DNA from 2 places in the uncultured Nisaea sp. genome. Region 2 is predicted to be linked to the other one. Evidence: predicted binding sites of a transcription regulator. Region 2 holds the regulator's gene; the other holds the start of a gene.
The links. Region 2 encodes PhoB, which activates phosphate uptake and scavenging genes when phosphate is short. Its sites were predicted from a motif close to TNTCATAAAACTGTCA; they were not measured.

Region 1: a site for PhoB is predicted at 13,116-13,131, ahead of phnC (phosphonate ABC transporter ATP-binding protein). Genes of this name have one in related genera too.

The regions. Positions count from the first base shown of each region.
Region 1 covers NZ_CAXBDC010000012.1:140-15,141, reverse strand. The annotation lists gene AAC126_RS04510 (ABC transporter permease) at 1-917, shown strand, start outside; gene AAC126_RS04505 (ABC transporter ATP-binding protein) at 931-2,994, shown strand; gene AAC126_RS04500 (helix-turn-helix transcriptional regulator) at 3,094-3,570, opposite strand; gene AAC126_RS04495 (trimethylamine methyltransferase family protein) at 4,050-5,600, shown strand; gene AAC126_RS04490 (fatty acid desaturase) at 5,651-6,616, opposite strand; gene AAC126_RS04485 (helix-turn-helix transcriptional regulator) at 6,746-7,606, shown strand; gene AAC126_RS04480 (PhnD/SsuA/transferrin family substrate-binding protein) at 7,606-8,409, shown strand; gene AAC126_RS04475 (glutathione S-transferase N-terminal domain-containing protein) at 8,497-9,201, shown strand; gene AAC126_RS04470 (carboxymuconolactone decarboxylase family protein) at 9,231-9,779, shown strand; gene phnE (phosphonate ABC transporter, permease protein PhnE) at 10,132-11,049, opposite strand; gene phnD (phosphonate ABC transporter substrate-binding protein) at 11,143-12,159, opposite strand; gene phnC (phosphonate ABC transporter ATP-binding protein) at 12,193-13,053, opposite strand; gene AAC126_RS04450 (MaoC family dehydratase) at 13,181-13,630, opposite strand; gene AAC126_RS04445 (tartrate dehydrogenase) at 13,641-14,699, opposite strand; TPP riboswitch at 14,857-14,955, shown strand.
Region 2 covers NZ_CAXBDC010000055.1:532-15,533, reverse strand. The annotation lists gene dapB (4-hydroxy-tetrahydrodipicolinate reductase) at 1-611, shown strand, start outside; gene AAC126_RS13205 (DUF2244 domain-containing protein) at 624-1,121, opposite strand; gene nth (endonuclease III) at 1,253-1,894, shown strand; gene AAC126_RS13195 (hypothetical protein) at 1,901-2,383, opposite strand; gene AAC126_RS13190 (polymer-forming cytoskeletal protein) at 2,388-2,843, opposite strand; gene AAC126_RS13185 (EI24 domain-containing protein) at 3,074-3,757, opposite strand; gene AAC126_RS13180 (adenosine kinase) at 3,992-4,984, shown strand; gene AAC126_RS13175 (AmpG family muropeptide MFS transporter) at 4,989-6,299, shown strand; gene phoB (phosphate regulon transcriptional regulator PhoB) at 6,310-7,017, opposite strand; gene phoU (phosphate signaling complex protein PhoU) at 7,046-7,759, opposite strand; gene pstB (phosphate ABC transporter ATP-binding protein PstB) at 7,783-8,529, opposite strand; gene pstA (phosphate ABC transporter permease PstA) at 8,618-9,916, opposite strand; gene pstC (phosphate ABC transporter permease subunit PstC) at 9,924-11,306, opposite strand; gene AAC126_RS13145 (substrate-binding domain-containing protein) at 11,447-12,487, opposite strand; gene AAC126_RS13140 (ATP-binding protein) at 12,608-14,104, opposite strand; partial or broken gene AAC126_RS13135 (phosphate acyltransferase) at 14,309-15,002, opposite strand, start outside.

The sequences.
Region 1 (15,002 bases), on a different contig from region 2:
TCGCCATGCTGAAACGCAAGGCTCCCGGCGTGATCGATGCAGAGACAGGCAAGGCGCTTCTCTTCGGTGCGGACAATCTCGGGCGCGATCTGTTCAGCCGCATGGTGCATGGCTCCCGCTTCGTGCTTGTCATTGCACCTGCCGCGACATTATTTGCCTTCATCGTCGGTATTACCATCGGCCTCCCGGCTGGCTATTACGGCGGCAAGATCGATGCGATCATGTCGTTCCTTGCCAATCTGGTGCTGGCTTTCCCGGTGATCCTGCTATTCTACCTGCTTGTCACACCGGGTATCCGGGAAACCCCCATCCCCGTGGCCATGGCCGGGTTCTTCTTCATCTTCCCGATCATTTTCTTCAGCGTGCTGTTCTACAGCCGGTACGCGACCCGTCCCGGATTGCTGACGATCCAGCTCATCTGCGTGCTTCTGATCGGCGGCTGGCTCTATTCCGGACTGGTCTTCAATGCCGATCCTCTCAGCATCATCACGCTTGAGCCGAACGAGCTGAATATCTTCGCCTCGGTCGTCTTCGTGAACGCACCGACGGTGTTCCGTATCGTCCGCGGCATCACCATGGACATCAAGACGCGGGATTATGTGGCAGCCGCCCAGACACGGGGCGAGAATGCCTGGTACATCATGCTCTGGGAGATCCTGCCCAACGCACGCGGCCCGCTGATCGTCGATGCCTGCCTGCGCATCGGCTACACGACAATCCTGCTCGGCACCCTCGGCTTCTTCGGCCTCGGCCTGGCACCCGAAAGCCCTGACTGGGGATCGATGATCAACCAGACCCGGGCCTTTATCCGGATCGTCCCCACCATCGCCCTGCCTCCAACCCTTGCGCTGGCAATTTTCGTCCTCGGACTGAACCTGCTGGCCGACGGACTGCGCGAGCAGTCACTGAAAGACTGAGGGGGGCACGGACATGACAGAACCAATCCTCGAGATCAAAAACCTTTCGATCTCCTTCTTTGTCCGCGCCGGTGAGATCCCTGCCGTGATGGATTTTTCTTGCAAGGTCATGCCGGGCGAGGCCATGGGCCTGGTCGGCGAGTCCGGCTGCGGCAAGTCCACGGTCGCCCTCGGCGTCATGCGGGATCTCTCCAACCGGGGAAAAATCACCGCCGGCTCCATCAAGTTCAAGGGCCGCGAGCTGACCACCATGAGCGAGAAAGAACTGCGGAAAATCCGCGGCTCCGAGATCGCCATGGTCTACCAGGAGCCGATGGCCAGCCTGAATCCCGCCATGCGGGTCGGCAAGCAGCTCATGGAAGTGCCGATCCTGCATGAGAATACAAGTGTGGACGAAGCCTATGACCGGGCTCTGGAGATGATGCAGGCCGTGCGCCTGCCCGATCCGGAGCGGATGATGGATTCATATCCGCACCAGCTTTCCGGCGGCCAGCAGCAGCGCATCGTCATCGCCATGGCGCTGCTGTCTAAGCCCGCCCTGCTGTTGATGGACGAGCCGACGACAGCGCTTGATGTCACGGTTGAAGCCGGCATCGTCGAGATGGTGAAGGAACTCGGCAGCCGGTTCGGCACGTCCATGCTGTTCATCTCGCACAATCTCGGCCTCATCCTGGAAACATGCGACCGGATCACGGTGATGTATTCCGGCGAGGCGGTCGAAACCGGCTCTGTTAAAGGCGTATTCGACCGGATGCGGCATCCCTATACGCAAGGTCTGTTCCGCTCGATCCCGCTTCCCGGAGCGGACAAATATGCCCAGCCCCTCGTCGCCATTCCAGGCCAGCTGCCCCTGCCCCACGAACGGCCGCAGGGATGCAATTTCGGACCGCGCTGCTCCTACTTCGAAGCAGGCAGGTGCGATGTTGGTGAGATCCACATGCGGGATACCGGTCTGGACGGGGAGCATTATTCACGCTGCGAACGCGTGGCCGAGATCGATTGGGACGCCCCGGTCAAGCATGACGGCATCATCGAGGCGACGGAGCCCGGCGAAACCATTCTGACCGTCACCGGCCTGAAGAAATATTACGAGGTTGCCGCGAACCAGATGTTCGGCGGTGGCGAGACCCGTGTGGTGAAGGCGAACGAGGAAATCACCTTCTCGGCCCGCGAGGCGGAAACCGTGGCGATCGTCGGTGAATCCGGATGCGGAAAATCCACGCTCGCCAAGATCCTGCTTGGCCTTGAGACCGCAACGGAAGGCACCGTCACCCTCGGCAATATCGAGATCGGAAGCACGGATATCGGCGACCGGGACACCGGCACCATCAGCTCCATCCAGATGGTGTTCCAGAACCCGTTCGATACGCTGAATCCCAGCCATACGGTCGGCTCCCAGATCGTCCGGACCCTGGAACGGTTTGGCATTGGGAAAAGCCCGAAAGACCGTACGGAGCGGATGCTGGAACTGCTCGATCTGGTCAAACTGCCGCGCGCGTTCGCCAAGCGCATGCCGCGCCAGCTTTCAGGTGGCCAGAAACAGAGGATCGGCGTGGCCCGCGCTTTTGCCGGCGCCCCGAAGGTCGTGGTCGCGGATGAGCCGGTATCCGCGCTCGACGTCTCCGTGCAGGCGGCGGTGACGGAGCTGCTGATGGATATTCAGCGTGCGTCGCGCACGACAATGCTGTTCATCAGCCATGATCTCTCCGTCGTCCGCTATATCGCGGACCGGGTGATCGTGATGTATCTCGGTCATATCGTGGAACAGGGAACAACCGACGAGGTTTTCTCGCCACCCTATCATCCCTATACCGAAGCCCTGCTCTCGGCGATCCCGATCGCGGACACGAAGGTGGTGAAAAAGCATATCGTGCTGGACGGCGATATCCCGTCGGCCATGAATCCGCCATCCGGATGCCCGTTCCAGACCCGCTGCCCGCACAAAAGCGAAGTGCCGGGGAACAGGTGCGAGACGGAACTCCCCCCAACACGGACATTGGCTGGCGGCCACCAGATCAAATGCCATCTCGCCGACGATATCCTCGACAGGATGGAACCGGTCGTCGCACTCGGCTGAGAGATCTCACTTTCCGGGTAGAGCCAAAAAAGAAAGCGGGCGGCCAAAGGCCACCCGCTTCTCTTGATCAATGGCCCGTTACCGGGCCATTACATCTGCTTATGCGTCACCCGGAAGAGCCTGGGAGACGGACTTCACCATTTCAGTGATGCGCTTGCGCACACCGACATTGGTGATGTTGTAATAGGCACGAACCAGCTCGAGCGTTTCACGCCGCGCCATCGGGTCGTTCGGCTTTTCCTCGTAATCGGTCGTCGAAGAACCAGAGCGCACTTTGCGCGGAGAGTTCGCCGCCGTGTCATCCGTCATGTCATCAAAGAAGAAGCTGACGGGGACATCGAGGATCTGCGCGATATCCCAAAGGCGGGAAGCGCTGATGCGGTTGGAGCCGCGCTCGTATTTCTGGACCTGTTGAAAGGTAATATTCAGTGCCTCGCCCAGTTGTTCCTGGCTCATGCCCAGGAGAGTGCGACGCAACCGAACACGCCGTCCGACATGGACGTCAATCGCGTTATTGTTCGTTACGCGATAGTTCGGATCATCACTACCATTCAATGCTTGCTTTGCTGCGGCCATTCTCAGTCTCTAGCGGTTGAGTGAAGTTGGTTCTCAGTCACGACATTCAAGATATAGGACCAAGAGTGCCGGGTTTCTACAACGCCTTGGTGTTATTTCCAACAAAAACTAAAGGATTCGTAGAATATTATCTGGTGACGATCAAATTAACACTAAAGAAAATTAACTATAAACCTTAACCAAACATAACAATTCGACTTATAATTCAAAAATAAAGAAAATTACTCTTAATTTATCTTTGCTTTTTCAGATCCTCGAAACAGAAAGCCTGATATAGCGCGATTTTCTGGGAAGTAGAAATCAAAAACAAGACACTAAAAAATTTGAACGGTCATTTCGTTATTTTCGTTTCCGTCACCTCTCATTCCAAATACGACCACCGGCATTAACGTTTTGTCGCCGTATGGCTAGACAATTACCCCCTCAAAATGGGCACCATTACGGCAATAAAAAGGTCTTTTTTGGAGGCACGCATCGCGATGACCGAAGCCCCGAGCCGCACAAGAAAGCGCGAACGAACACGAAAACGCTCGGATTCGGCCGGCACGGACCGGAAGATCAGGCAGGCTGAGTGGTCCCGGTTGCGCTCTCCCTACCCACCGATGGGTATCGTCTCAGAGGATGAACTGGAAGCGATCCACACTGCCTCGCTCCGTATCCTGAGCGACATCGGCATTGATTTCCTGGACGCGACCGCACGCGACATTTTGAAGCAACATGGTGCCGATGTCGCAGAAGGCTCCGAGCGCGTCCGCTTCGAGCCTGACATGGTGCTCGAATATGTTGCCAAGGCTCCGTCTGAATTCACCCTCCATGGCGGGCGCCCCGAGCGGGATCTTGTCTTTGGCGGCAACAACCTCAACTTCGCGAGCATTGCCAGCGCCCCCTTCTGCAGTGATCTCGAAGGCGGCCGCCGGGACGGCAACTATGCCGATTTCCAGAATTTCGTCCGTATGGGCCAGACCGCGAACATCATCCATCTGTTTGGCGGCTATCCGGTCGAACCGGTGGATCTGCCGCCGCAGACCCGGCATCTGGATTGCCACTATTCCTTCCTGACCCTGTCCGACAAGGTGCATCACGCCTATTCGCTCGGGCGGCAACGGCCGAGCGATGCCATCGACATGCTGTGTATCGCCCGTGGCGAGACCCGTGACAGCATCGCCGACAGGCCCGGAATGCATTCCATCATCAACACCTCCTCCCCTCTCCGGGTCGACATCCCGATGCTGCAGGGCCTGATGGAAATGACCAACCACGGCCAGGCCATCTGCGTCACCCCCTTTACCCTCTCCGGCGCGATGAGCCCGGTGACCATTGCCGGCGCCCTCGCCCAGCAGAACGCGGAGGCCCTCGCGGTCATTGCCTTCACCCAGATGGTCCGCGCCGGCGCGCCGGTGATCTATGGCGGCTTCACGTCGAATGTGGATATGCGCAGCGGCGCTCCCGCCTTCGGAACTCCGGAATATGCCAAGGCTGCTTTCGTCGGCGGCCAGCTCGCCCGCAAGTACGGGCTGCCCTACCGCTCGACCAATGCCAACGCCTCGAACGCGGTGGATGCGCAAGCAGCCTGGGAAAGCATGATGTCGCTCTGGCCGGTTGTGCTCGGGCACACCAATCTGGTGATGCATGCCGCCGGATGGATGGAAGGCGGCCTGACCGCATCCTTCGAGAAGTTCGTGATCGATCTCGAACTCCTTCAGGGCATGGCTGCGTTTCTGCAACCGCTGGAGATCAACGAAGCGAGCCTCGGCCTGGACGCTATCCGCGATGTCGGCCCCGGCGGGCATTTTTTCGGCACCGCGCACACGCTGGAACGCTATGAGACCGCGTTCTACCAACCGCTGCTTTCGGACTGGCGCAATTATGAAAGCTGGGAAGAAGCCGGCAGCCCGGATGCGCTTACACGAGCGAACCGGACATACCGCGCCCTCCTGGAAGAATTCGAAGCTCCAGTGATCGATCCCGCCATTGACGAAGAACTGAAAGCCTACATGGCCAAAAGGCGGGAAGATCCCCGTATAGAATAATAATCAAATAAAACGGCGGCGGACATATGACGCCGCCGTTTATTACTGGTTCAGGAATGTGGATGCGCCGGGTGTTCTTTTGGCCGGAACAGCCATCGCCGTGCAATCTCGCGGTATCCACGATAGATCCGCTCCTCGCGGCCACCGGTCAAACGCCTCCGCAAAACCTCATAACGCGGCAGCGCATACCAGGGCACGCCCGGGCAGGCATGGTGCGCCACATGCAGATTGTTGTTCAGGAACAACAAAGCCAGCGGGGCTTCCGCCTCGACAATCGCCGTCCGGTCATCGGCCTCGGGTGCCGCGTGATGTTCCGCGAATGAGCGAAGCAGCAGCAATCCCGTCCCCGGATAGGCAAAGCAGAGCAAATAGAGCCAAAGCGGCATGCCGCAGACTCCGGTAATCCAGACCGCAAGCAGGGCCAGCCCCACTGCATGGAAGGCCCAGTCCTTCACGCGTCCTTTTCCCCGCGCAAGATCACGCGCCTCGCGCCAGAGAAACAGGCTTGCGACAAAGAACGGGCCGAGCACAAGCCGTCCGGCGAGCGTATTCACGGCGCGATAGATCATCCGCCGCAGCGCGGAAAACCGGCTCCATGCGTCGGGCGTGACATAAAAGGATTCCGGATCCTCGATCGGATCGGTCAGATATTCGTTACGGTGATGCTTGAGATGGCTGTCCCTGTAGATGCCAAACGGCACCCAGAGCATCATCGGCAGCCCCGCAAGCAACGTGTTGAGCCAAGCGATTCTGGTCGGATGACCGTGAATAGCTTCATGCTGATAACTCGCATGCCAGGCGACTACCGGCGCCCCAAGCAACGGCAACAGCCATATAGGCAGTGCAGCATGCCAATAGGTCAGCGCGGCGAAAAGGCCGTGAATAACGCTCCAGAGCGCGACGGTCTGCCACTCGACGGACGAGACGGACAGCGTAAAGACGGAGTCAACATTACCAGGAGAAACAGATACTTCCGGGATTTGCCGAGAAATCGGTGCGGGGTGACGTTCAAACATGCCCACAAGGTATGCCGCACCGCACAACCGCAACAACGAGCGTTTGCGCTATTTTTGCAGCTTATGTTGACCAAATAAGCAATTTGCAGATAAAACACAACATTGCTTATTTTCCCGCCAGGAACCGCCTTGGACCGCCGAGACACAGTCGAAATCTTCCGGACCCGCCTTGCCGAAAGCATGGAACGCGCCGGCATGAACCGGTCCGGCCTTGCCCGGCGTGTCGGCGTTGACCGCTCGACCCTGTCCCAGTTGCTGTCAGCCGATAACGAACGCCTGCCCCGCGCGGATACGGTTGCGGCCATCGCCTCGGCCCTGCAGGTCAGCCTTGACTGGCTGCTCGGCCTGACCCAGCAGGAACAGCTCGGCGCCGAGATCCTGCAGCGGTCGATCCATATTACCGAAGCATCGCGCGCTGCCGTGGACCGGAACATCGCCGAATGGCATGCGGAGGCCGCCGGTTACAAGATCCGTTATGTCCCAAGCAACCTGCCCGATCAGGTCAAAACACCGGAGATCCTGGCCTACGAACACGGCGTCGTGGAAGCTTTCGAGCGGGACAGCGCGCTGGAACGGGCACAGGACCAGCTCGCCTATACCCGGCGCCCGGAAACCGATATCGAGATTTGCATGCCGCGGCAGGCGCTGGATGATTTCGCCGCCGGAGCCGGTATCTGGCACGATCTGGCGCCAGCGCTCCGATATGAGCAGCTACGCTATATGCGGCAGCTGCATGATGAGCTGTATCCCAGAATGCGCCTCTACCTGTTCGATGGGCGTCGGGTATACTCCGCCCCGCTGACCATCTTCGGCCCGCTGCGCGCCTCGCTCTTCCTTGGCCAGAGTTTCTTTGTCTTCAACACGACCGACCATATCCGCACCCTGACCCGCCATTTCGATCAGCTGATCCGCGACGCAGTCGTTCAAAGCCATGCCCTGGACGACTATATCGAGAGGCTGCTCTCACGCTTTCCGGAACACACCGCCTGATGATTGCCACGCTCGACATGTACGATTTTCCGGAGATCCGGGATGCGACGAACACCTGGTGGGAAGCACTGGCGCGCGGGTTTATCGCCGAAGGCCTGACCGGAATCCCGCCTCACCGCACCCGTTTTTCCGATGAAAACGCGTCATGGTCCGCCCCCGGGCTGATCTTCACCCAGATATGCGGATATCCGCTCCGCAAGCGGTATCGGGACGTGCTGCGTGTTGTCGGAACCCCGTGCTACCGCGCGGAAGGATGCGACGGGCCGCGCTACAGCAGCGTGGTGATTGTCCAGCGCGGCGCCGGGATCGGCTCCGTGGAAGCGCTTGAAGGTGCCAGACTTGCCTATAATGGCGCCCTTTCCCAATCCGGCATGAATGCTTTCCGCGCCTTGCTCTCGGAGCGTGGGATCAAACCGGGCTTTTTTGGCGACGCGGTATGCAGCCGCGGCCATCGGGCCAGTGTTTCCATGGTCACTTCGGGTGAGGCCGATACAGCCGCGATCGATTGCGTCACCTGGGCATTGCTGCAGAAACACGCGCCGCACGAATGCGATGCGGTCGAGGTCCTGGCCTGGACTCCGGGTGCGCCGGGCCTGCCCTATGCCGTCCCCGCAAGCAGTGACGAGCAAACCATCGCCGCCTACCGGCGCGGAATCGACCGGGCAATAGCAGACCCGGCCGCGCAATCCGCCCGCGAGGCGCTCCTGATCGACGGATTCGCGCCCCTGACAGATGCCGATTACGAAGAAATCGACGCCATGGAAACACGTGCCCGCGAGCGAGGACTGCCTTCCCTCTTCTGAGCTTGTTGCCCGGCGGCCCGCGCGGCAAGATCCCCGCCGGAACGACAACGCCACGTAAAACAGCGCCACTTGTGAGGGAGACACGCCATGGCCATTACCTTTTACGATCTGTCCGGCAAGGACGGAGCACGGTTCAGCCCGTTCGGCTGGCGCGCCCGCATGGCCCTCGCCCACAAGGGACTCGAGGCCGACGCTATGGTCGAGCATGTCCGCTTCGGGGAAAAAGCCAAGATTGAATTCAGCGGGCAGAAACTGGTTCCGGTGATCAAGGACGGCGAGACAGTCGTCAACGACAGCTGGGCCATCGCCTGCTATCTGGAAGATACCTATGCCGATCGCCCGAGCCTGTTTGGTGGCGAAGCCGGACGCGGCGCTGCACGGCTGATCAATGACTGGACAAATCGCTCCATCAATCCGTTGGTCGCCCGCTGCATCGTCCATGATGTTCTGCTCCGTTGCGACGAGCGTGACGTGGACTATTTCAAGGAGAGCCGGGAAGCACGCTTCGGCGCCGCCCTCGAACAGATCCAGGCCGGGCGCGAAGAGGTTCTTCCGAACCTGCATCAGGCTTTGGCACCGATCCGCACGGTTATTGAGGAACAGCCCTTCATCGGCGGCTCCAGCCCGAGCTATGCCGATTACGCACCGTTTGGCACACTGATGTGGGCGCGGGTTTCCAGCCCGTTCGAGCTTCTGGAAGAAAGCGATCCGCTCTGGGCCTGGCGCGAACGCCTGCTCGACGCCCATGGGGGAGCGGCCCGCGCCGAGCCGGCCTGCCCGAAAGCCGCCTGATCACCTCACGAGCCCGGAAAACCAGCATTATGTCACGTGTACCCGCCCTCAAACCCGAGGATATGTCCGATGCGCAACGGACAATCCACGATGCCATCGTCAATGGCCCCCGTGGCCGTGTCGAAGGCCCGCTGAAAATCTGGCTACATAGCCCGGCCCTGGCCGACAAGGCACAACAGCTCGGCCAGTTCGCCCGGTTCGACAGCTCACTCGAGCCACGGCTTTCCGAACTCGCCATTATGGTCACCGGCCGGTTCTGGGGCGCCCAGTTCGAGTGGTCCGTCCACAAGCCCTTCGCCCTGAAGGCAGGCATCTCGGAAGAAATTCTGGACGCCATCCGGGACAGAAAAACTCCACCCTTCAAGAATACGGACGAACGGATCGTCCATGACGTCTCCCGCGCCCTGCATGAAACCCACAGGATCGGCGATGCTCTTTATGCCGAAGCGGTCGATGTACTGGGTCAGCAGCAGGTGATCGATCTTGTCGGTCTGCTTGGTTATTACACGCTGATTTCCATGACCATCAACGCCTTCGAGGTTCCGTTAGAGGGTGATCAAATCGCCGAACTTGACTGATTTCAAGGCATTTACGGGGCGCGCATGAAGATGTGCGCCCCGCATCACAGCGAAAACCATTATTTTAATACTAAATTATTTTTCGATTTTAGAAGTGGTTAACGTTGCGTTAACCACAACCTCGCGATACCATTGTCACCATTGAGTAGGAGAGTATACATGATAACTCTTGCGATGGTGATAGTGACCTGGTGCGTGGTTGCCCTTGTCGGCGGCGTTCTTCTTGGACGCGGTATCCGCGAGAACTAATAGCTATTTTATTTCAGAGCTTTGCTTGCCTGGATTCCAGCTCTGCTTGCCGATTCCAGTAACGCTTCCCCAGCCTCTGTTTCCTGAGCCGGCAAGCTTTCGATCAGAGCGGTCCAGCCCTTAAAACAACTTCGATTCCAACAATAATCGCCGTCAGCATCGCAAGATAGATGACGAACTGCGCGTGATCCTCGCCATCGATCACCACCTTGCGCAAGCGCGCACCAAAAATATCGAACAGTGAAACCGTCGCCAGAATAATCAACAAGATCGCGGCGCCCGATCCGTAATCGAATCCCCGCAACGCTTCCGACAGTGACATGCCGATGCCGCCTGCCCCGACGATGCCAAGAACCGTGGCCGAGCGCACATTTGCCTCGAACCGGTAGAGCGAAAAGGAAATCCAGAGTGGCAAGACCTGCGGGATCACCCCGAAGACGATTTCATGCAGGCTCGTGGCCCCGGTCGCCCGGATACCTTCGACCGGGCGCGGGTCGATGGCTTCAACGGCTTCGGAGAAGAGCTTGGCGAGCGTCCCTGTCGTATGAATGGCCAGCGCCAGTACTCCGGCAAGCGGGCCAAGTCCGACAGCGGCAACAAAAACCAGCGCAAAGACCAGCTCGTTGATCGCCCTGAATGCATCCATCAGGCGCCGCACCGGAAAACTGAGCCAGGCCGGCGCCAGATTTGACGATGCCATCAGACCAAAGGGGACCGCGAACACGACCGAGAGGAACGAGCCCCAGACCGCCATCTGCACGGTCTCCAGCATAAGATCCAGATAACTCCGCCAGTAACGGAAATTGGGTTCCAGAAAATCGGACAGCAGCATCGCCATGTTACCGCCACCGCTGAACACATCCCCGATACGGTTCATGTCCGACGGCACGAAGCTCCAGACCAGCATGATCAGGAAAGTGCCCCAGAGCAGGTAGTCGAACGCCTGCTCCTGACGGCCACGGCCAGGCACGACGATGTCCTCCAGGCGGGGCTGGGTTCCGTTGGCGGCAATATTATTCATGGCTGACACTCATGGGACTTGGTTCCCGAAAAGAAGCGGGGGCCACGTGGCCCCCGCATATCGGCCCGGCGAAACACCGAACCAGGATCTGGGTTACTTGCGAGGGCGAGCCTCCGCGGCGCGGCGGATATCCGCGATCTTCTCGTCGATCTTGGCGATCTTCTCTTTCTTCTCGGACTGGGAGAAAGTGTCGTCACCCTCGATGGACATGCGCTGACGGATCTGGTCCATCTCATAGAACGGCCAGAGCTGGGCATTCGAGGACGGCACGAACGGGCCCATATCGATCATGGCCAGGATTTCACGCGCCTTGGTCACTTCCGCATCGCTGCCAAGACGACCATAAGTCATGAAAAAGCTCATGATCTTGGCTTTCAGATCCTTGTTCAGTTCCGGGCGCCAAGCCATCGGATCGGATGCGATCAGCGGGGAGCGCCAGATTTCCTTGATCTCGGCAAACAGTTCCGGTTTGGCAAATTTCAGACGCTTGTAGAGACCGCCGGAGGATGCGACAGCCGCGTCGACCTGCTTGGTTGCGACGGAGATCAGGTTTGTCTCGTGGTTTGCATTGCGGACAATCTTGAAGCATTCCTTCGGATCAACGCCTTCCTTGGCGAAGATGAAGGTGGACGGCACCAGAAAGCCCGAGGTCGAGTTCGGATCGCCAAGGCCAAAATTCAGGCTCTTGTCGCACTTCATGACGTCTTCGTAGCTCAGACCCGAATCCTTGTGCGTGACCATGACCGACCAGTAACCCTGATCGCCGTTGGATTCGGTCGTCTGTGCGAAAATCTCGGCACCGGCGCGGTCGACCGCGACCATGCCGGACTTGTTGCCGTACCAAGCGATATCGACCTTGTCGAAGCGCATGGCTTCGATCACACCCGCATAGTCGGCCGCGAAGAACGGCTTCACCGGCATACCGATATCCGCTTCGAGCGCCTGCAGAAACGGCCCCCACTTCTCGCGCTGGGCGGAGCTGTTCTCCGTCGCGATGATGCCGAAATTGATTTCCTTGGGATTTTCGCGATCAGCAAAAGCGGGCATGGCGCTTGCCGCAATGCCGGTTGCCAGAACCGCGGCGGCGGTCAGGCGAGTAAAGATCGTCATGGGATCAGCTCCTCTTGATGCTGGGAAATAGGGTCAGGCGAATGCGGCGAGCCGCTGTTCCGCCGTCTCATGCACTTCCGCGAAATCCTCGGCATCGGGGAGGATCAGCTCCTCGCTGGCCTCGCCGTAGATTTCGCGCAAAAAAGACGTGGTGAGATCGAGAGACGGTCCGTCGAACACGACACGGCCATCACGCATGGCGATGGTGCGCTTGCAGTAGCGCCGGGCATATTCGACCTGATGCAACGAGACGAGAACGGCCGTGCCTTCCGTCCGGTTGATGTCGGACAATGTCTCCATCACCCGGCGGGCGGAGGCCGGATCGAGAGAGGCAATCGGCTCGTCCGCGAGAATGGCTTCGGATTCCTGCACAAGACAGCGGGCGATGGCGGCACGCTGCTGCTGCCCGCCTGAAAGCGTGGCCGCGCGCTGCCGCGCCGTCGCAGCAATGCCAACGCGCGCGAGCGCCTGCATAGCGCGCTGCTTTTCCAGATGAGAGAACTGCATCAGGACGCCGCGCCATTTCGGCATCCGGCCAAGCCGGCCCGCGAGCACATTGGTCAGAACCGTCAGGCGCGGCACCAGATTGAATTGCTGGAAGATCACACCGAGGCGCCGCCGCACCTGCGACACGTCCCCGGTCAGGCGGCCACCGGCCTGCACCTGATCGCCGAATACCGCAATCTCGCCGCCGTCCGCCCCCTTATTGGCAACGATCAGCCCGCCGATATGCCGGATCAGTGTCGACTTGCCGGAACCGGAGGCGCCAATCAGCGCGACCATCTCGCCCGCGGCAAGCGTGACGGAAACCCCGTCCAGCGCCTTGCGCCCGTTCGGAAATGTTTTGCAGACGTTCGTGACCTGAATAACAGGCTGGCTCTGAGTATGTGACATGCGGCCCCTTCCCAAGGGTCGCGACATTACTCAGAAGCGTTGACCGGCACGCCGCAGAGTTGTGACGGTTTCAGGACTCCCTCGTGACTCAATACCCACAAAAAGACGCGGAAGAGTCCCCGATACGTCACAATCGGCGGGATACGATCTGCGGGCACTCCATCGTCATCACCGCTTCGCCGTCCTGATTGAAGGTGGTGTATTTGAAGCGGACAAAGCCTCGATCCGGCTTGGAGCGGGAGGGACGTTTCTCCAACACCTCCATTTCGACACGCAGCGTATCGCCCGGCCGCACCGGCTTCAGCCAGTTCAACTGGTCGATGGTCCCGGCACCGAGATTGGTGGCCTGCAGCCCGTTCGCCTGCCAGGCCAGCCTGAAGCTGACGGCAAGGGTCTGGAAGCCGCTGGAAATAATGCCGCCGAACGGACTCTCTTCCGCGTCCGGCACACTGACATGAAAGGGCTGCGGGTCGTACTTCCAGGCGAAATCGATGATCTCGGATTCCGTCATGGTCTTGCGCTGGGAGCCGAGGACCTGGCCGATTTCCAGGTCCTCGAAATAGACGGGCGCTTGCATCGACCTGACCTCAGATAGCTGCGGCAATGGCGTCGCCGAGATCCTTAGTCGTCGCCTGGCCGCCAAGGTCCGGCGTCTTCGGCCCGCCGCCGGATGTGACAGCCTCGCAGGCCGCGACGATGGCATTGGCCGCTTCCTGATGCCCGTGATGTTCCAGCAGCATGGCGCCGGACCAGATCTGCCCGATCGGATTAGCGATCCCCTTGCCCGCAATGTCCGGCGCCGAGCCGTGCACCGGCTCGAACATGGAGGGATATTTCTTTTCTGGATTGATGTTCGCTGACGGCGCGATGGCGATGGATCCGGCCACGGCAGGGCCGAGATCGGAGAGAATGTCGCCGAACAGGTTGGAGCCGACGACAACGTCGAACCAGTCCGGATGCAGCACGAAATTCGCGACCAGAATGTCGATATGATACTGATCCGTCGCCAGATCCGGATATTCCTTCGAGATCGCCGCGAAACGCTCGTCCCAGTACGGCATGGTGTGAATGATGCCGTTGGACTTGGTGGCGGAGGTCACCTTCTTCTTGCCGGTGCGCTGGCAAAGCTCGAAAGCGTAGCGCATGATCCGGTCGGTCCCCGTGCGAGTAAAGACGCTTTCCTGCATCGCCATCTCGCGGTCCGTACCCTCGAACAGGCGCCCGCCGATGGAAGAATATTCGCCCTCGTTATTCTCCCGCACGACATAGAAATCGATATCCTCGGCCGTCCGGTTCGCCAGCGGGCAATCCATGCCCTTCAACATCCGGATCGGACGCAGGTTCACATACTGCTCCATCTCGCGGCGGATCGGGATCAGAAGTCCCCAGAGCGAGACATGATCCGGCACCCCCGGAAAGCCGACAGCGCCGAGGAAGATCGAGTCGAATTCCTTCAACTGATCGATGCCGTCGAGCGGCATCATCATGCCGGTCTTCTTGTACCGCTCGCAGCTCCAGTCAAACTCGGTGAAATCATACTCAATGCCGAACTTCGCCCCGGCCGCCTCCAGCACCTTGATACCTTCCGGGATCACCTCCCAGCCGATACCGTCGCCCGGGATGACCGCGATTTTGATTTTCGACATTGGGTTTTTCCTCCGCATCAGGATTTCTTATTGGCGCATAATAGGCGGGGAACACGGAGGGACAAACTACTCCGTGGCACTATTCCGTTTCGGTCTGTTCATGGCATCTTCCCTGGGGCTCTCTTGACAAGTTCATGACACCGCCGCAGGTTGCCAGGCAGTGATGCTGGGGTGTTCCGGGTGACCGGAACTGAGAGGATACCCATCGAACTTGATCCGGGTCATGCCGGCGCAGGGAGACGTCACGAGACTGCATTTGCGGTCGCGTACATTCCTCTCGCCCCGATTTTGAATCTACCGTTC
Region 2 (15,002 bases):
CGGTGATCTCTTCATCCGATGTTGTGATCGATTTCACGCTTCCGGCCGTCACGGTTGAGCATGCGCGGATCGCGTCCGAATGCGGCACGGCATTCGTCGCGGGCACGACGGGCCTGACACCGGAGCAGGAAGCCGCCCTGGCCGATGCCGCGAAAAACATCCCGCTGGTCTATGCCCCGAACATGAGCCTCGGGGTCAACCTGCTGTTCGACCTGGTGAAGAAGGTCGCAGGCGCCCTGAGCGATGATTTCGATATCGAAATAGTTGAAATGCACCATAAGCGGAAAATCGATGCGCCTTCCGGCACCGCGCTTGGTCTTGGCAAGGCGGCGGCCGAGGGACGCGGCGTCAGTCTGGATGACAAAGGCGTGTTGTCGCGGGAAGGCGTCACGGGCGCCCGCGAAGCGGGACAAATCGGCTTTGCCACGCTGCGCGGCGGCGATGTGGTCGGAGAGCACACCGTTATTTTCGCCGGACCTAATGAACGGATCGAGCTGACGCACAAAGCAACCAGCCGGGATATCTTCGCCGCCGGAGCCGTGCGCGCTGGAATCTGGGCTGCGGGCCGCAAGCCGGGGCTCTATTCCATGGCGGATGTTCTCGGCCTCTGATGGAGCCCGGTATCAGGCGGAGCGGACTTCTTTCAGCGCGCTGGTTAGGCTGTCCGCGAATTCCTGCTTTTCGGGAGGCGACAAAAAGGCGCCGATTTCGAGGGATTGACCATGGGTGCGCAGCATCAGCCGGTCCGGCCCGCTGCGCTCTTCCTCGACCCTGACATTCAGCCAGTACGGCTGCAGGTGCTTTTCCATGACCCGGCGCCCGCGGACAAAACGCTCGACGGTCAGTGCGGCCCGGGTCAGATGAACCGTTTCATATCGCCGCGCGTCGCGATAGCTGAGCCGGAAGGTGATGTAGATCAGCAGGACATCAAGCCCGAAGAAACCGAAAACAGGCCAGGCACCGGCGATCCAGAAAGCTGTCCCTATGGCAATGCTGCAGCAGGTGATTGCCGCCATCAGAATCAGGAATCCCCGGGGCGACAGGCTCCGGTGCGGATAGAGAATGGCATCGAAGAGTGCGTCGTCGGGTCTTGTTTCACCCCTGTTTTCAGCGTGTGTCACCGCCTGTGTCCGGACTTGTTGCATGGTATTTCATCAAGGCTCTACCCTGTGGCGGGCGCAGGGCAAAGACAACCTGAAAACAGGACGCGCCTGAAAGCAAGCGAGAGAGTGCGGGTGTTATGGCTAAACGGATGACCAATGCGGCGGTGGACGAGTTTTTCCAGCGGTTGAGTGATCGCGAGCCGGAGCCGAAAGGCGAGCTGAATTACGTCAATCCCTACACGCTGCTGGTCGCCGTTGTGCTTTCCGCGCAGGCCACCGATATCGGCGTGAACAAAGCGACGGGTCCCTTGTTCAAGGTCGCGGATACACCCGAGAAAATGGTCGCTCTCGGGCTTGAGCGGGTGCGCGACTATATAAAGACGATCGGGCTGTTCAATTCGAAGGCCAAGAACGTCATCGCGCTCTCGGAGATCCTGATCCGGGAGCATGGCAGCATCGTGCCGCAGGACCGGGACGAGCTGGAAAAACTTCCGGGTGTTGGCCGGAAGACCGCGAATGTGGTTCTCAATATGGCGTTCGGCCAACCGACCATCGCCGTCGATACGCACCTTTTCCGCGTTGCCAACCGCACGGGCATGGCCGCGGGCAAAACCCCGCTTGCGGTGGAACTCGCCCTGGAAAAGCGGATACCCGGGAAATGGATGCTGCATGCGCATCACTGGCTGATCCTGCACGGACGCTATATCTGCAAGGCACGCAAGCCGGTTTGCCCGGTATGTCCGGTTTCGGATCTGTGCAATTTCAAGGAAAAGACGCTGGAGCCTGCCTGATCTGGCTCAGCTTTGTGCCGCGCGCGAGATGCCCCGCCGCAACAGACTGACAAAGCACTCGTCCCGCACCAGCTCGCCGTTACGCCGTGGCCGGAACTCGTAATAGGTCACGGCAAGATCGTGATTGAGCTCATAGAGAAACAGGTCAAGCACACAGGCATCCGTGCGGTATTGCCAGACCACAGCGGACATGTCGTTCCGGATGAAGGCCGGCTTGCCGAGAATGGCCGAAAGATCGTGCAGCCCAAGATCGAGCAACCGGCCCGGATCGCGTTCTTCCGGGCTGAAGGCAGGCGGGCTTGGCGGGACGGGGAGGCTGGCGACCGATGCGGGGTCCTTCTGCCCGGTCTGGCCGGTGGCCGGTGCTATCGATTTCCCCACGGTAACAGGCTGCTGAACCCGTCCGGTACTCGCCGTTTTCTGTACGGCGGCGCCGCAAGCCGAAAGAGTGAAGGCGATCAGGAGAAAAACAAAAAAACGCACCGGCACTGACTTACTCCGACGTCTCCGGCACACTCGCGGTGTCGTCCTTGAAGACTGCGATGTCGCCGTCGATCTGGCCGCCAAGCTCGACTTCGAGCTGACCGAACCGCACGGAACCGGTGATACGGCCGCTGCTGCGCACATGCAGGGTCTTCCGCACGACGAGCGTGCCTTCGAAGCGTCCGCCGATGATTGCCTCGTCGATCATGACCTTGCCCTTGAAATGACCGGAATCGGTGACTTCAAGATGGCGGCTGTTTTCCAGCGTCGCATCGACGGTGCCTTCGACAATGAGACTGTCGCAGGCCGTGATCTCGCCCGTCAGGGAAATCTCGGGTCCGACCGTAAGCTTCTTGCTCTCGGAACGGGGCGCGCCGCCACGCCGGCTGGACGAGCCGGGAAGATCGAGAGTCCGGCGCGGGATTTCCGGTACGAACCCGGATGAGGAAGGTTTGCTCGGTTGCATTCTGGACTCCTCGTCCGGCTTCTTGGTTGTAACCTCTTCAGAGACGGGCGCCGCCGGGTCCAAGCGTGCCTCCGAAGGATGCTGTTCATCCGTCGCGTTGTTCCCGAAAGAGGGGCTCGTGCGTGCGGTGCTGTCTGTGCCGGATTTTTTACGCCGAAACATCAGATCGTCAACTCATATAATTGCAGAAGAGACCATGGCCATCGACCTTAATACTCAAGGACTTATTATCATTTCTTCATGTCACTCCGCAAGCGCTCGAAACGATGCAGCATAAAAGCCGTCGCAATGACCGGTCCGGCGAAGTTCACAATGGGGATGGTCATGACGGCCGCGATCAGCACGCCACTGATGAAAACCGAGCCTGCCTTGCGCTTCCGTAACTCCTTGGTTTCCGCGGGTGAAAGCCGTCTCAGGGCCACCATTTCGAAGAATTCCCGGCCCAGCAAATACCCGTTCGCACTGTAAAATATGACAGGGTTAATGAACGGGACCAGCAGAAAGAATGCCAGCGCATAAATTGGCAAAAGCAGAACATTGATTAAGACAGTAATGCCGAGAAATTTAAGGCTTTCCAGAACGGTTTCGGTGAAAGGCTGGGGGCGTGCGGGACCAAGCGCCGGATAATGCTTCGTTTCCACGGCCTTGCAGACGGAGTCCAGAAACAGGCCGGAGATTATGTTGGCGGCACCGGGGAAAAACAGAACGCCCAGGATCACCACGATCAGGCTGGCGACCCAGGCCGCCGCATCATCCAGCCACCCGCCGAAAAACGAAAACCAGTCGAGGACGTACCAGACCGCTGCCCCGAGCAACAGGATCGCCATGATCGATCCGACGACACTGATGATGATCGGATTGCGGAGCCTGGGATCCGTCATCTGACCGATGGTGGCGGACAAGGCTGAAAACATGGGCGCTCTCTTCTTCTTTCTGGCGTTGTCACCGGAACAAGTGGGACCGCATGCGGCGTGGTCCAATGCATCAGGGCCGAAAAAGCATAGGAACCCTGCCCGCGCAAGAGCGGCGGCGGCATTCGGTGATCGCGGCCTTTCCATGCCGTCCCCGCTCCAGTACCTTGTCGCGCGCATGAGCGGACATGCCGTCCGCCGCCTTTCTTTTGTTCTGTATCCGGGAGCCTGCTCCAGATGGTAGCCAAGTCCATTGATGTCACATGTATCGGTAATGCGATCGTCGACGTTTTTTCCCAAGCCACTGACGATTTCCTGGCCGAAAACGGCATCGAAAAAGGGGCAATGAACCTGATCGACGCGGAGCGCGCCGAGTTGCTCTACAGCAAGATGGGCCCCGGCATGGAAATGTCCGGAGGATCCGCCGGCAACACAGCGGCCGGGCTCGCCTCTCTCGGCAGCAAGGCCGGTTATATTGGCAAGGTGCAGGACGACGTTCTTGGCAAGGTCTTCCGGCATGACATCACGGCGGTTGGTGTGCGCTTCGAGACGGCGCCGACCCTGGATGGCCCGCCGACGGCCCGGTCCCTGATCATGGTGACGGCGGATGCCCAGCGCAGCATGAACACCTTTCTCGGCGCCTGCGTGCAGCTTGGCCCGGTGGATGTCGATCCGGACCTGATCGCGGACAGCCGCGTGGTCTATCTGGAAGGCTATCTGTTCGATCCGCCGGAAGCCAAGAAGGCCTTCATCAATGCAGCCAGGACCGCGCACGAGACCGGGGGCAAGGTATCGCTCACCCTCTCCGATCCGTTCTGTGTCGACCGCCATCGGGATGCCTTCCTCGAGCTGGTCGATCACCATGTCGATATCCTGTTCGCCAACGAGGAAGAGCTGAAGTCGCTCTACCAGACGAGCGATTTCGACGAAGCATTGCAGAAGGTGCGGGAAAACTGCGAGACGGCGGCGATCACCCGTGGCGCGCAGGGCTCCGTTGTTCTGCACAAATCGGAAGTCCATGTGATCGATGCCGAGCCGGTGGCCAAGGTCGTCGATACGACCGGCGCGGGCGATCTTTTCGCCGCCGGTTTCCTGCATGCCTATTGCCGTGACCTGGAGCCTGCCGACTGGGGCCGGGCCGGCGGTGTTGCCGCGGCGGAAATCATCTCGCATTACGGCGCCCGGCCGGAGGCCAATCTGAAAGAGCTTCTGGCGGCGCGGCTTGGCTGAGACCATGTCCAGCGTCAGGGGCTGGCTTGCGGAGACGGCGGCGCTGTATCTGAAGCGCCGCATTCTGATCGTTTTTCTGCTGGGCTTTTCCAGCGGTCTGCCCCTGCTGCTTTCCTTTTCGACCCTGAGCGCCTGGATGCGCGAGTCCGGGGTCGATCTGACGACCATCGGCCTGTTTGCCCTTGTCGGGACGCCCTACACGCTGAAATTCTTCTGGGCGCCCCTGATGGACAGTCTGAGGCTGCCGCTTCTCGGCCGTCTGTTCGGCAGACGGCGGAGCTGGCTGATCCTGACCCAGCTTGCCCTGATGCTGTCGATCATCCTGCTCGGTGGCACCGACCCGGTGAACAACCCTGGACTGATGGCGTTGATGGCCGTTGCCGTGACCTTCTTCTCGGCCAGCCAGGATATCGTGATCGACGCCTTTCGCATCGAATCCCTGCCGGAATCCGAGCAGGGCGCCGGTGCGGCGGCCTCGACCTTCGGCTATCGGATCGGGATGCTTATTGCCGGGGCGGGTGCGCTTTTCCTGGCGGACGCGATTGGCTGGTTCGTGGCTTATCTCGCCATGGCGAGCCTGATGTTGGTTGGCCTGGGCGCGGTTCTCGTGAGCCCGGAGCCGGATGCCAGCGCGGAAGCGGAAAAGCAGACACGGGAGAATGAGTCCGCCGCTGAATGGGCGCACCGGGCGATTTTCACCCCGTTCTCGGAGTTCCTGTTGCGGCGGGGCGCTCTGCTGGTCCTGGCCTTCATCCTTTTCTACAAGCTCGGGGATGCCTTCCTCGGCACGCTGACGAACCCGTTCTATATCGATCTCGGTTTCACCAAGACGGAGATCGCCCAGGTGACCAAGGTGTTCGGCCTTGTCGCTCTGCTGGTGGGGTTGTTTGCCGGCGGTGCCCTGGTGAAGCATATGGGGCTGCTGAAGGCGCTGCTGCTCTGCGGCGTGCTGCAGGCCCTGTCGAACCTGGTATTTGTCGGGCAGGCCGTGGCCGGGCACGATATCTGGATGCTGACGGTGACGATCGGGGTTGAGAACTTTACCGGCGGCATGGGAACGGCCGCCTTCGTCGCCTATCTTTCAAGCCTGACGAATGTCGCCTTCACAGCCACTCAATATGCCCTGCTGTCATCCTTCATGGCTTTCGGGCGCACCATCCTCAGCTCCGGCGGCGGATGGGTCACGGATCATATTGGCTGGATCGGGTTTTTCATCGCTTCGACGGCGATTGCGGTACCCGGCCTGATCCTGCTGCTGGTTCTGATGCGGATGTTTCCGCCGGAGCCCGTGTCCGGCGGAAAACCGATAAGCTGAGATATGGGGCTCAGGCCGGTGCGGTTGACCGGTCGAGAGCGTATCCGGCGGAACGGACCGTGCGGATCAGATCGGATTCCGCCTCGATATTGATGGCCTTGCGCAGACGGCGGATATGCACGTCGACGGTACGCGGCTCGACATAAATGTCGGGGCCCCAGACCCGGTCCAGCAGCTGCTCCCGGGAGAACACCCGGCCCGGATGCTCCAGAAAATAGCGCAGCAGCCGGAATTCGGTCGGGCCGAGATGAATTTCCCGGCTGTTCCGGCGCACCTTGTGGGAGGCCAGATCCATTTCGAGATCTTCGAATTCCAGGGTTTCGGCGTCGCTCGCCGGGCGCGTCCGGCGCAGCACGGCGCGGATCCGGGCGATCAGCTCGCTCGGGCTGAAGGGCTTGGTGATGTAATCGTCAGCACCCGCATTCAGGCCACGGATCCGGTCACCCTCGTCGCCGCGCGCTGTCAGCATGATTACCGGCACGGCTTTGGTTTCGGGTGTGCGGCGCAATCTGCGGCAGACCTCGACGCCGGAGAGAAGCGGTAACATCCAGTCCAGCAGGATCAGGTCGGGGCTTTTTTCCATGGCCAGCAGCATGGCTTCCTCGCCATCGCCGGCTTCCAGGACTTCGAATCCTTCCCGCTCAAGATTGTAGCGCAGCAGAGTGACGATGGGGGCTTCGTCCTCCACGATCAGGATTTTGGGGTGCATCATGTTCATAGGACACTAACTCTCGATATGAACGCTCTCATTCAGGCATCGTCACGACATAGCTGGCATCCTCGCCCTTGGGGCGGTCGGCCTGCATTTTCGTGCCTTTGATCTGGAAATGCACGGTCTCGGCGATGTTGGTCGCGTGATCGCCCATGCGTTCCAGATTCTTCGCGATGAACAGAAGATGAGTGGACGCGGAGATATTCCGCGGATCTTCCATCATGTAGGTCAGCAGTTCTCGGAACAGGCTGGTATAGAGCTCGTCGATATCCTCATCCCGGTGCCAGGCGGCAATTGCGAGATCAAGATTGTCGTCCGCGTAGGCATCCAGCACATCCTTGATCAGGGACTGGACCAGGCTGCCGATGCGCACGATGCCATTGGCCGGCGGGATCTCGGGCAGGCTGCTGAGAACAATGGCCCGTTTGCCGATATTCGCGGCGTAATCGCCGATGCGCTCAAGGTCGCTGACGATCTTCAGGCTGGCCACGACCGTGCGCAGATCGCCCCCGAGCGGCTGACGCAATGCCAGCAGCCGAAGGCTCATGGCCTCGATCTCGGTTTCCAGATGGTCGATCGGAGCGTCGGCTTCGCGGACCCGCTGGGCGAGCGCCTGGTCACGCCGGTGTACGGCTCGCACGGCGGCTTCACACTGGCTTTCGACAAGGCCGCCCATCTGGGCGATCTTGGCCTTGAGGGCCTCGAGATCCTCGTCGAAAGAGCTGACTATGTGGTCGTTTGCACCCATTAAACTATGATCCGTGAACGCGCTTAACCAAACCGGCCGGTGATGTATCCCTGCGTGCGGGAGTCGTTCGGGTTGGTGAAAATCTGCTCGGTATCGCCAACCTCGACCAGCTCTCCCAGGTGGAAGAAGGCGGTGCGCTGGGAAACCCGGGCTGCCTGCTGCATGGAGTGGGTCACGATGACGATGGTGTAGTTCTCGCGCAACTCATCAATCAGCTCTTCGATCTTCGCGGTGGCGATCGGATCGAGGGCCGAGCAGGGCTCGTCCATCAGGATCACTTCCGGATTGACCGCGATGGCGCGGGCAATGCAGAGGCGCTGCTGCTGGCCGCCGGAAAGGCCGGTGCCGGGCTCCAGCAGGCGATCCTTGACTTCACCGAACAGGCCCGCCTTGGTCAGGCTGGTCTCGACGATCTCGTCGACATCGGCCTTGCTCTGGGCCGTGCCGTGAATGCGCGGGCCGTAGGCGATATTGTCGTAGATCGACTTCGGGAACGGGTTCGGCTTCTGGAACACCATGCCGACGCGGGCACGGAGCTGTACCGGATCGAGCGAGGAGTCGTAGATATCGTCGTCGTCCAGCGTGATCTTGCCTTCGACGCGGCAGATGTCGATGACATCGTTCATCCGGTTCAGGCAGCGCAGGAAGGTGGACTTGCCGCAGCCGGACGGGCCGATCAGCGCCGTAACTTCGTTCGGCTTGATGTCCAGATCGACATCCATCAGGGCCTGCTTCTCTCCGTAGAAGACCTTGACCTTGTCGCCCTTCATTTTCGGCGTCACGTTCGGGGACGTCGCTGTCGACGCCGGGGAGGTGTCGGACTTAGCCATCTTTTTTTTCTCGCTCATGGAATTACCTCTACCAGCGCCGTTCGAACTTCTTGCGGAGCATGACGGCCACAATGTTCATGAAAATCAGAAAAGCAAGCAGCACCATGATCGCGGCGGAGGTCCGTTCGACGAAGGCGCGCTCGGGGCTGTCCGCCCAGAGATAGATCTGCACCGGCAGTACGGTCGCCGGATCGGTGAAGCCGCCGGGTACGTCGACGATAAAGGCGATCATGCCGATCATCAGCAGCGGTGCGGTCTCACCGAGGGCCTGGGCCATGCCGATGATCGTGCCGGTCAGAATGCCGGGCATGGCCAGCGGCAACACATGATGGGTCACGACCTGCAGCGGCGAGGCACCGAGCCCGAGGGCGGCCTCGCGGATCGAGGGCGGCACGGCTTTCAGGGCGGAGCGGGCGGCGATGATGATGGTCGGCAATGTCATCAGTGCCAGCACCATGCCGCCGACCAGCGGGGCGGAGCGCGGGAAGCCGAAGAAGTTCAGGAACATCGCGAGGCCAAGCAGACCGAAGACAATGGAGGGCACGGCCGCGAGGTTGTTGATGTTCACCTCGATCAGGTCGGTCCACCGGTTCTTCGGAGCAAATTCCTCAAGATAGATTGCCGCCATCACCCCGATCGGGAAGGACAGAAGCAGTGTGATCACCAGGGTCAGCAAGGAGCCGGTGACGGCGCCGAGAATACCAGCTTCTTCCGGCTCGCGGCTGTCCGCCTTCATGAAGAAATCGGTGTTGAAGCGCGCTTCGATCCGGTCGTTTGAATCGAGCTTGTCGTACCAGCTCAGCTCTGTGTCCGTGACCCGGCGATTGGCTTCCACGAGGGTCCGGTCGACATAGCCCTTGGTCAGCATGTCGATATCGTCGGAAGCCTTGATCCAGAGATCAAGGGTCTGGCCGACAAGCGACGGGTCCTCGATGACCATGTTGCGCAGATCGAACCCGGCGTTCGGCGAGACGAAATTGTAAAGCTTGCGCTTGTCCGAACGGCCGGTGACCTCCGGGAAATTGTCCCGCAGGTTCTTTTTGACCATACCGCCATAGTCGGCCGTCTTCAGCTGTTCGACATCTCCTGTTCCGGCCGGATCGAGATATTCCGGATCGAAAGAGATATTCAGCTTGATGTAGGTTTGCAGGAACGCCGTATAGCCGGTGCCGGTGATGCTTCCGACAAGGAATACCAGCATCAGGCCCGCGGCGATGATGCTGCCGAGGCCATAGAGCCGGAAGCGACGTTCCGCGGCGTAGCGTTTCTTCAGCCGGTCCCCGCTCAGTGGCGTCCGGCGGATTTCGGTGCTCGGCTTCGAGTTCATGATCGCGTCAGTCATATTTTTCCCGATATTTCCGGACCACCCGAAGGGCGACCACATTCAGACCGAGGGTGATGAAGAAGAGCACAAGACCGAGGGCAAAGGCCGCGAGTGTCTTGGCGGAGTCGAATTCCTGATCGCCGACCAGCAGGGTAACGATCTGCACTGTCACCGTGGTGACGGCTTCGAACGGGTTGGCCGTCAGGTTCGAGGCGAGGCCGGCGGCCATCACCACGATCATGGTCTCGCCGATGGCGCGGGAGACAGCCAGCAGGAAGGCGCCGACAATACCCGGAAGGGCGGCCGGAAGGATGACATGCCGGATGGTCTCCGACTTGGTGGCTCCCAGTCCGTAGGAGCCGTCACGCAGTGACTGCGGCACCGAATTGATCACGTCGTCCGAGAGCGAGGAGACGAAAGGTATGATCATGATACCCATCACCAGACCGGCCGCGAGGGCGCTTTCCGAGGAAACGTCGAGCCCTACTCCCTCACCCCAGCCCCGGATCAGCGGAGCCACGGTCAGGGCCGCGAAGAAGCCGTAGACCACGGTCGGGATACCGGCCAGCACTTCCAGCATCGGCTTGGCAATGGCGCGGAACCTGGGATTGGCATATTCCGCCATGTAGATCGCGGAGAGCAGACCGATCGGACCCGCCACCAGCATCGCGATCAGGGTGATCAGCAGGGTACCGGCGAAGATCGGCACGGCGCCGAAGCTGCCGGAGGCGCCTACCTGCTCGGCGCGGATTGCTGTCTGCGGGCTCCAGTGAAGACCGAAGAGAAAGTCGAAGAAGGGGATGCGGGCAAAGAAGCGCAGGCTCTCGAAGATCAGCGACATGACGATGCCGACGGTGGTCAGGATCGCGATCAAGGAGCAGATGATCAGCAGGACGCGGATGATACTCTCGACCGCGTTGCGGGCCCGGAAGTTCCGGCTGATCCGGGAGCGGGCCCAGGCGAGGCCAAGCAGCGCGATGCAGACCACGCTGCCGACCATGGACCAGAAGCCGATGGATTGCAGCGCCAGATACCGCTCCGTGGCGGCGACAATGGCCGGGCTGGCCACCCGGCTTGTCGCATTACCGCTGGAGAGGTTCCGGATATCGGTCAGCATCAGGGAATAGTCGTCCGCACTTTGCGGCATGATCGACGCATCGAGGCCCGACATTACCATGTGATCGACGATCTGCGGCTGGATCACCAGCCAGATTGCCAGCAGAAGTATTGCCGGCAGTCCGCAACCGAGTGCGACGAACATGCCGTAGTAGCTCGGCAGTGAGTGCAGGATGCGGGCATCGCCCGATGCGGCGAAAACGGACCTTGCCCGGCCGATCGCGTAGCCGACGACAGACAGTCCGATGACAACCAGAATAAGGAAAAAGCTGTTCATAGTGCCCCGCCGGCGGAGGTTGCTCATGGCCGCGGCAGGAGGTGCCGGGCCGCATTAAGTCGCTGTCTTTATGGATCCACGGTTCCGTGCGGGTCCATAAAGACAGGGGAGAGGCGGCGGACCGCCTCTCCCGAGACCAATTACATGGTCAGGTTGGTTTTGTTCGCGGCAGCAGCGCGATACTTTTCGCGGTCTGCGCCCGGCAGCGGGATCAGACCCTTGTCGGACAGATAGCCGTCGTCGCCGATGGCTTTTTCGCTGGTGAATTCAGCGACATATTCCTCGATGCCCGGAACCACGCCGATATGCGCGGACTTCACGTAGAAGAAGAGGGAGCGGGAAATGCCATAATCGCCGGATGCGATGTTGTCGAAGGTCGGCTGTTTGCCGGCAACGCTCGCACCTTTGATCTTGTCGCTGTTCTGGTCGAGGAAGCTGAAGCCGAAGATGCCCATGGCAACCGGGTTAGCCTGCAGCTTCTGAACGATCAGGTTGTCGTTCTCGCCAGCTTCGATGAACTTGCCGTCTTCCCGCATGGAGTCGGAAATCTTGCGGAAGCCCTTCTTGTCGGCCTTGCGCATGTCGGCAAGCATCTTGAAGGACTTGGCGCCCGGGCGCATGGCCAGCTCGACGAAAGCGTCGCGGGTACCGGACGTCGGCGGCGGGCCGAGGACTTCGATCGCTTCGTCCGGCAGGGACGGATCGATTTCGGACCAGTTGTTGTACGGGTTCTTGACGATCTTGCCGTCAACCGGAACTTCAGCGGCGAGAGCCAGGAAGATCTGCTGCTTGGTCAGGTTGAAGGTCGGGCCGCCCTTGGCGTTGCCGATGACGATGCCGTCAAAGCCGATTTTCACTTCGACGATGTCGGAGACACCGTTTTTGGCGCAAAGCTCGACTTCGGACTTCTTGATCCGGCGCGACGCGTTGGTGATGTCGGGATGCTGGACGCCCACACCGGAGCAGAACAGCTTCAGGCCGCCACCGGAACCGGTGCTTTCGACGACCGGCGTCTTGAAGCCGCTGGTCTTGCCGAACGTTTCTGCAACGGTCGTGGAGAACGGGAATACAGTAGAGGATCCGACGATGCGGATCTGGTCACGGGCTTCCGCAGCCGCTGCAACAGCGATAACGCCGGCGAGGGCGAGCGGGATAGCCTTGATGATGGATTTCCTAAGCACGATTTTGCCTCCGGGACATAGGAGTGTGATCGACTGTGCCCGGCACAGTTCCGAGCCGGGTCGCCCCGTTCCTACGCCGCTCCTGAGACCCTATTACTACGGAAATGTGAAGGTTTTGTTTCAGCCGGCGGCGAAAAGTTGCGATTTGGTGACGGCCGGTGCCTTGCACGGGATATAGACCGTGAAAGTGCTGCCTTCGCCGACCTTGCTGTCGATCGTCAGGGCGCCCCGGTGGCGGCTGACAATATGCTTCACAATGGCAAGGCCGAGGCCGGTTCCGCCCAATTCGCGCGAGCGTGCGGTATCCACTCGGTAGAAACGTTCCGTGAGGCGGGGGATATGCTCACGCGGGATGCCGTCCCCCTGATCTGAGACACTGATCGCGACCAGATGATGCGCTTGCAGGCTGAGAGACGCGGGAAGGTCTTTCGCCATTTTGGCGTGAATTGTCACGACGCTCTGATCGCGGCCGTATTTGAGCGCGTTTTCCAGCAGGTTCTGCAGCACTTGCGAGATTTCGTCGCTGTTCGCGATCAGGGGCGGCAGCGCCGGATCGATATCGAGCGCAACCTTGATGCCCTGACGCGCCGCGGTCATTTCGGTCGCGGCCGTCAGATGCTCGGCCAGCGGGCGCAACTCTATCTCTTCATTAGGTGCGGTGTGTTCCGCGGTCTCGATACGGGAAAGAGACAGCAGGTCCGTGACAAGCCGGGTCATTCGGCTGGTCTGCTGCTCCATGATCTCGAGAAACCGCTCATGCGCTTCCAGATCGTCCCGTGCCGGTCCGCGCAGGGTTTCGATGAAGCCATGCAGGGTCGCCAGCGGTGTTCTCAGTTCGTGGCTGACATTGGCGACGAAATCGACGCGCATGCTCTCGATCCGCCGGCTTTCGGTCAGATCCCTGAAAATCACCAGCGCGGAGCGCTGTTCGCCCTGTTCTTCCGGCAATGCTTCGAGCCGTATATTGAACACCCGGTTCACCGGATCGGAAATGGAGATCTCGACCGTTCGGTGCCCGCCCTGGGCGAGGATCGCGTTGCCGGCTTCGAGCAGCGCGGGATCGCGCGCGACGTGGGACAGCTCCCGGCCCATGATGCGGCCGCCGAACTGATCGCGCGCGGCTTTGTTCATGCTCTGCACCCGCCCCTTGTGATTGAGGAAGATCAGCGGGTCGGGAATGTTGTCGATAATCGAGACATGGCGCTCGTTCAGCGCCTGAAGCTGTGACCGCCGGTCGGCCGTGACACGGAACAGGCGGGTCAGCGCGGCGGAAAGCTCGGCGGTCTCGCCGATCCCTTCCCCGATATTGGACAGCACGTCGCCTGATTTCGAGGCGCGCTCTGGATTGCTTGATCCGGCCCGTCTCTGAATATGGCGCTTGATGGCGTCGAGCAGGCTGTAATGGCGCCGGATAATCGCCATGGCGACGACCAGAGAGACCGTCCATGCGCCCGCTGCATGCCATGGCTTTACGGCGTCAAGCGCGGCGATTCCGCCAAGCGCGATAGCGGCCGGCAGCGAGACCACGAGGCCGCCACGGAACACATCCCAAAGCGGCAGGGCCGCGGGACTGTCGTTCTGGGTTCCGGAATCCGTATCGTTCGGCTGTTCGCTCATCGGTTTTTGGATCAATTGGCGGTTCTGCGCGGGCTGGCAAGCAGACCAGCACTTTAATAGAAATCTTTAGCGTCTGCGGTATGACAGTTTCTATCATAGGGGCCAGAAAACAGGGGCCACAGCCTAAAATCAGCCAAAAACAGTAAAAACAGACGCCTTTCGCGCCAAAACTGGCGCGAAAGGCGGATCAATGTGGCGAAAGGTCTATTCCGGCAGTGCCGCATGGGCCGCGATTGCGGCAGCATTCACCAGATCGGTGACCGTCGCGCTCATCTGCACGATCTGCACCGGCTTCTCCAGTCCGACCAGCATCGGCCCGATGACTGCCGCGCCGCTCATCGACTGCAGCATCTTGTAGGTGATGTTGGCGGAATGCAGGGCCGGCATGACCAGGACATTGGCCGGGCCGGTGAGACGGCAGAACGGATAATTCCGTTTCATCGCCTCGTAATCGAGGGCGATATCCGCGGACATTTCTCCGTCATATTCGAATTCGACACCGCGCTTGTCGAGCATGGCGACCGCATCGCGGATACGCACGGCCTTCTCGCGCGGCGGATAGCCGAAATTCGAGAAGGACAGCAGGGCGACGCGGGGAGTGTGGCCAAAGGCCCGCGCATGTTCCGCCGTCTGGATGGCGATATCGGCCAGCTCCTCGGCACTCGGCAGCTCGTTCACGTTGGTGTCGCTGATGAAGATCGTGCGGCCCCGGTTGATGACGATGGAATAGGTCATCAGCTGCTGGCCCGGCTTCGGGTCGAGCACGCGGGTGACATATTCGTGGGTCACACCGAAATTCCGGGTCAGACCGGTGACCATTGCTTCCGCATGCCCCGAGGCAACCATGCAGGCCCCGAACACATTGCGGTCCTGATGCACCATGCGCTGGCAATCGCGC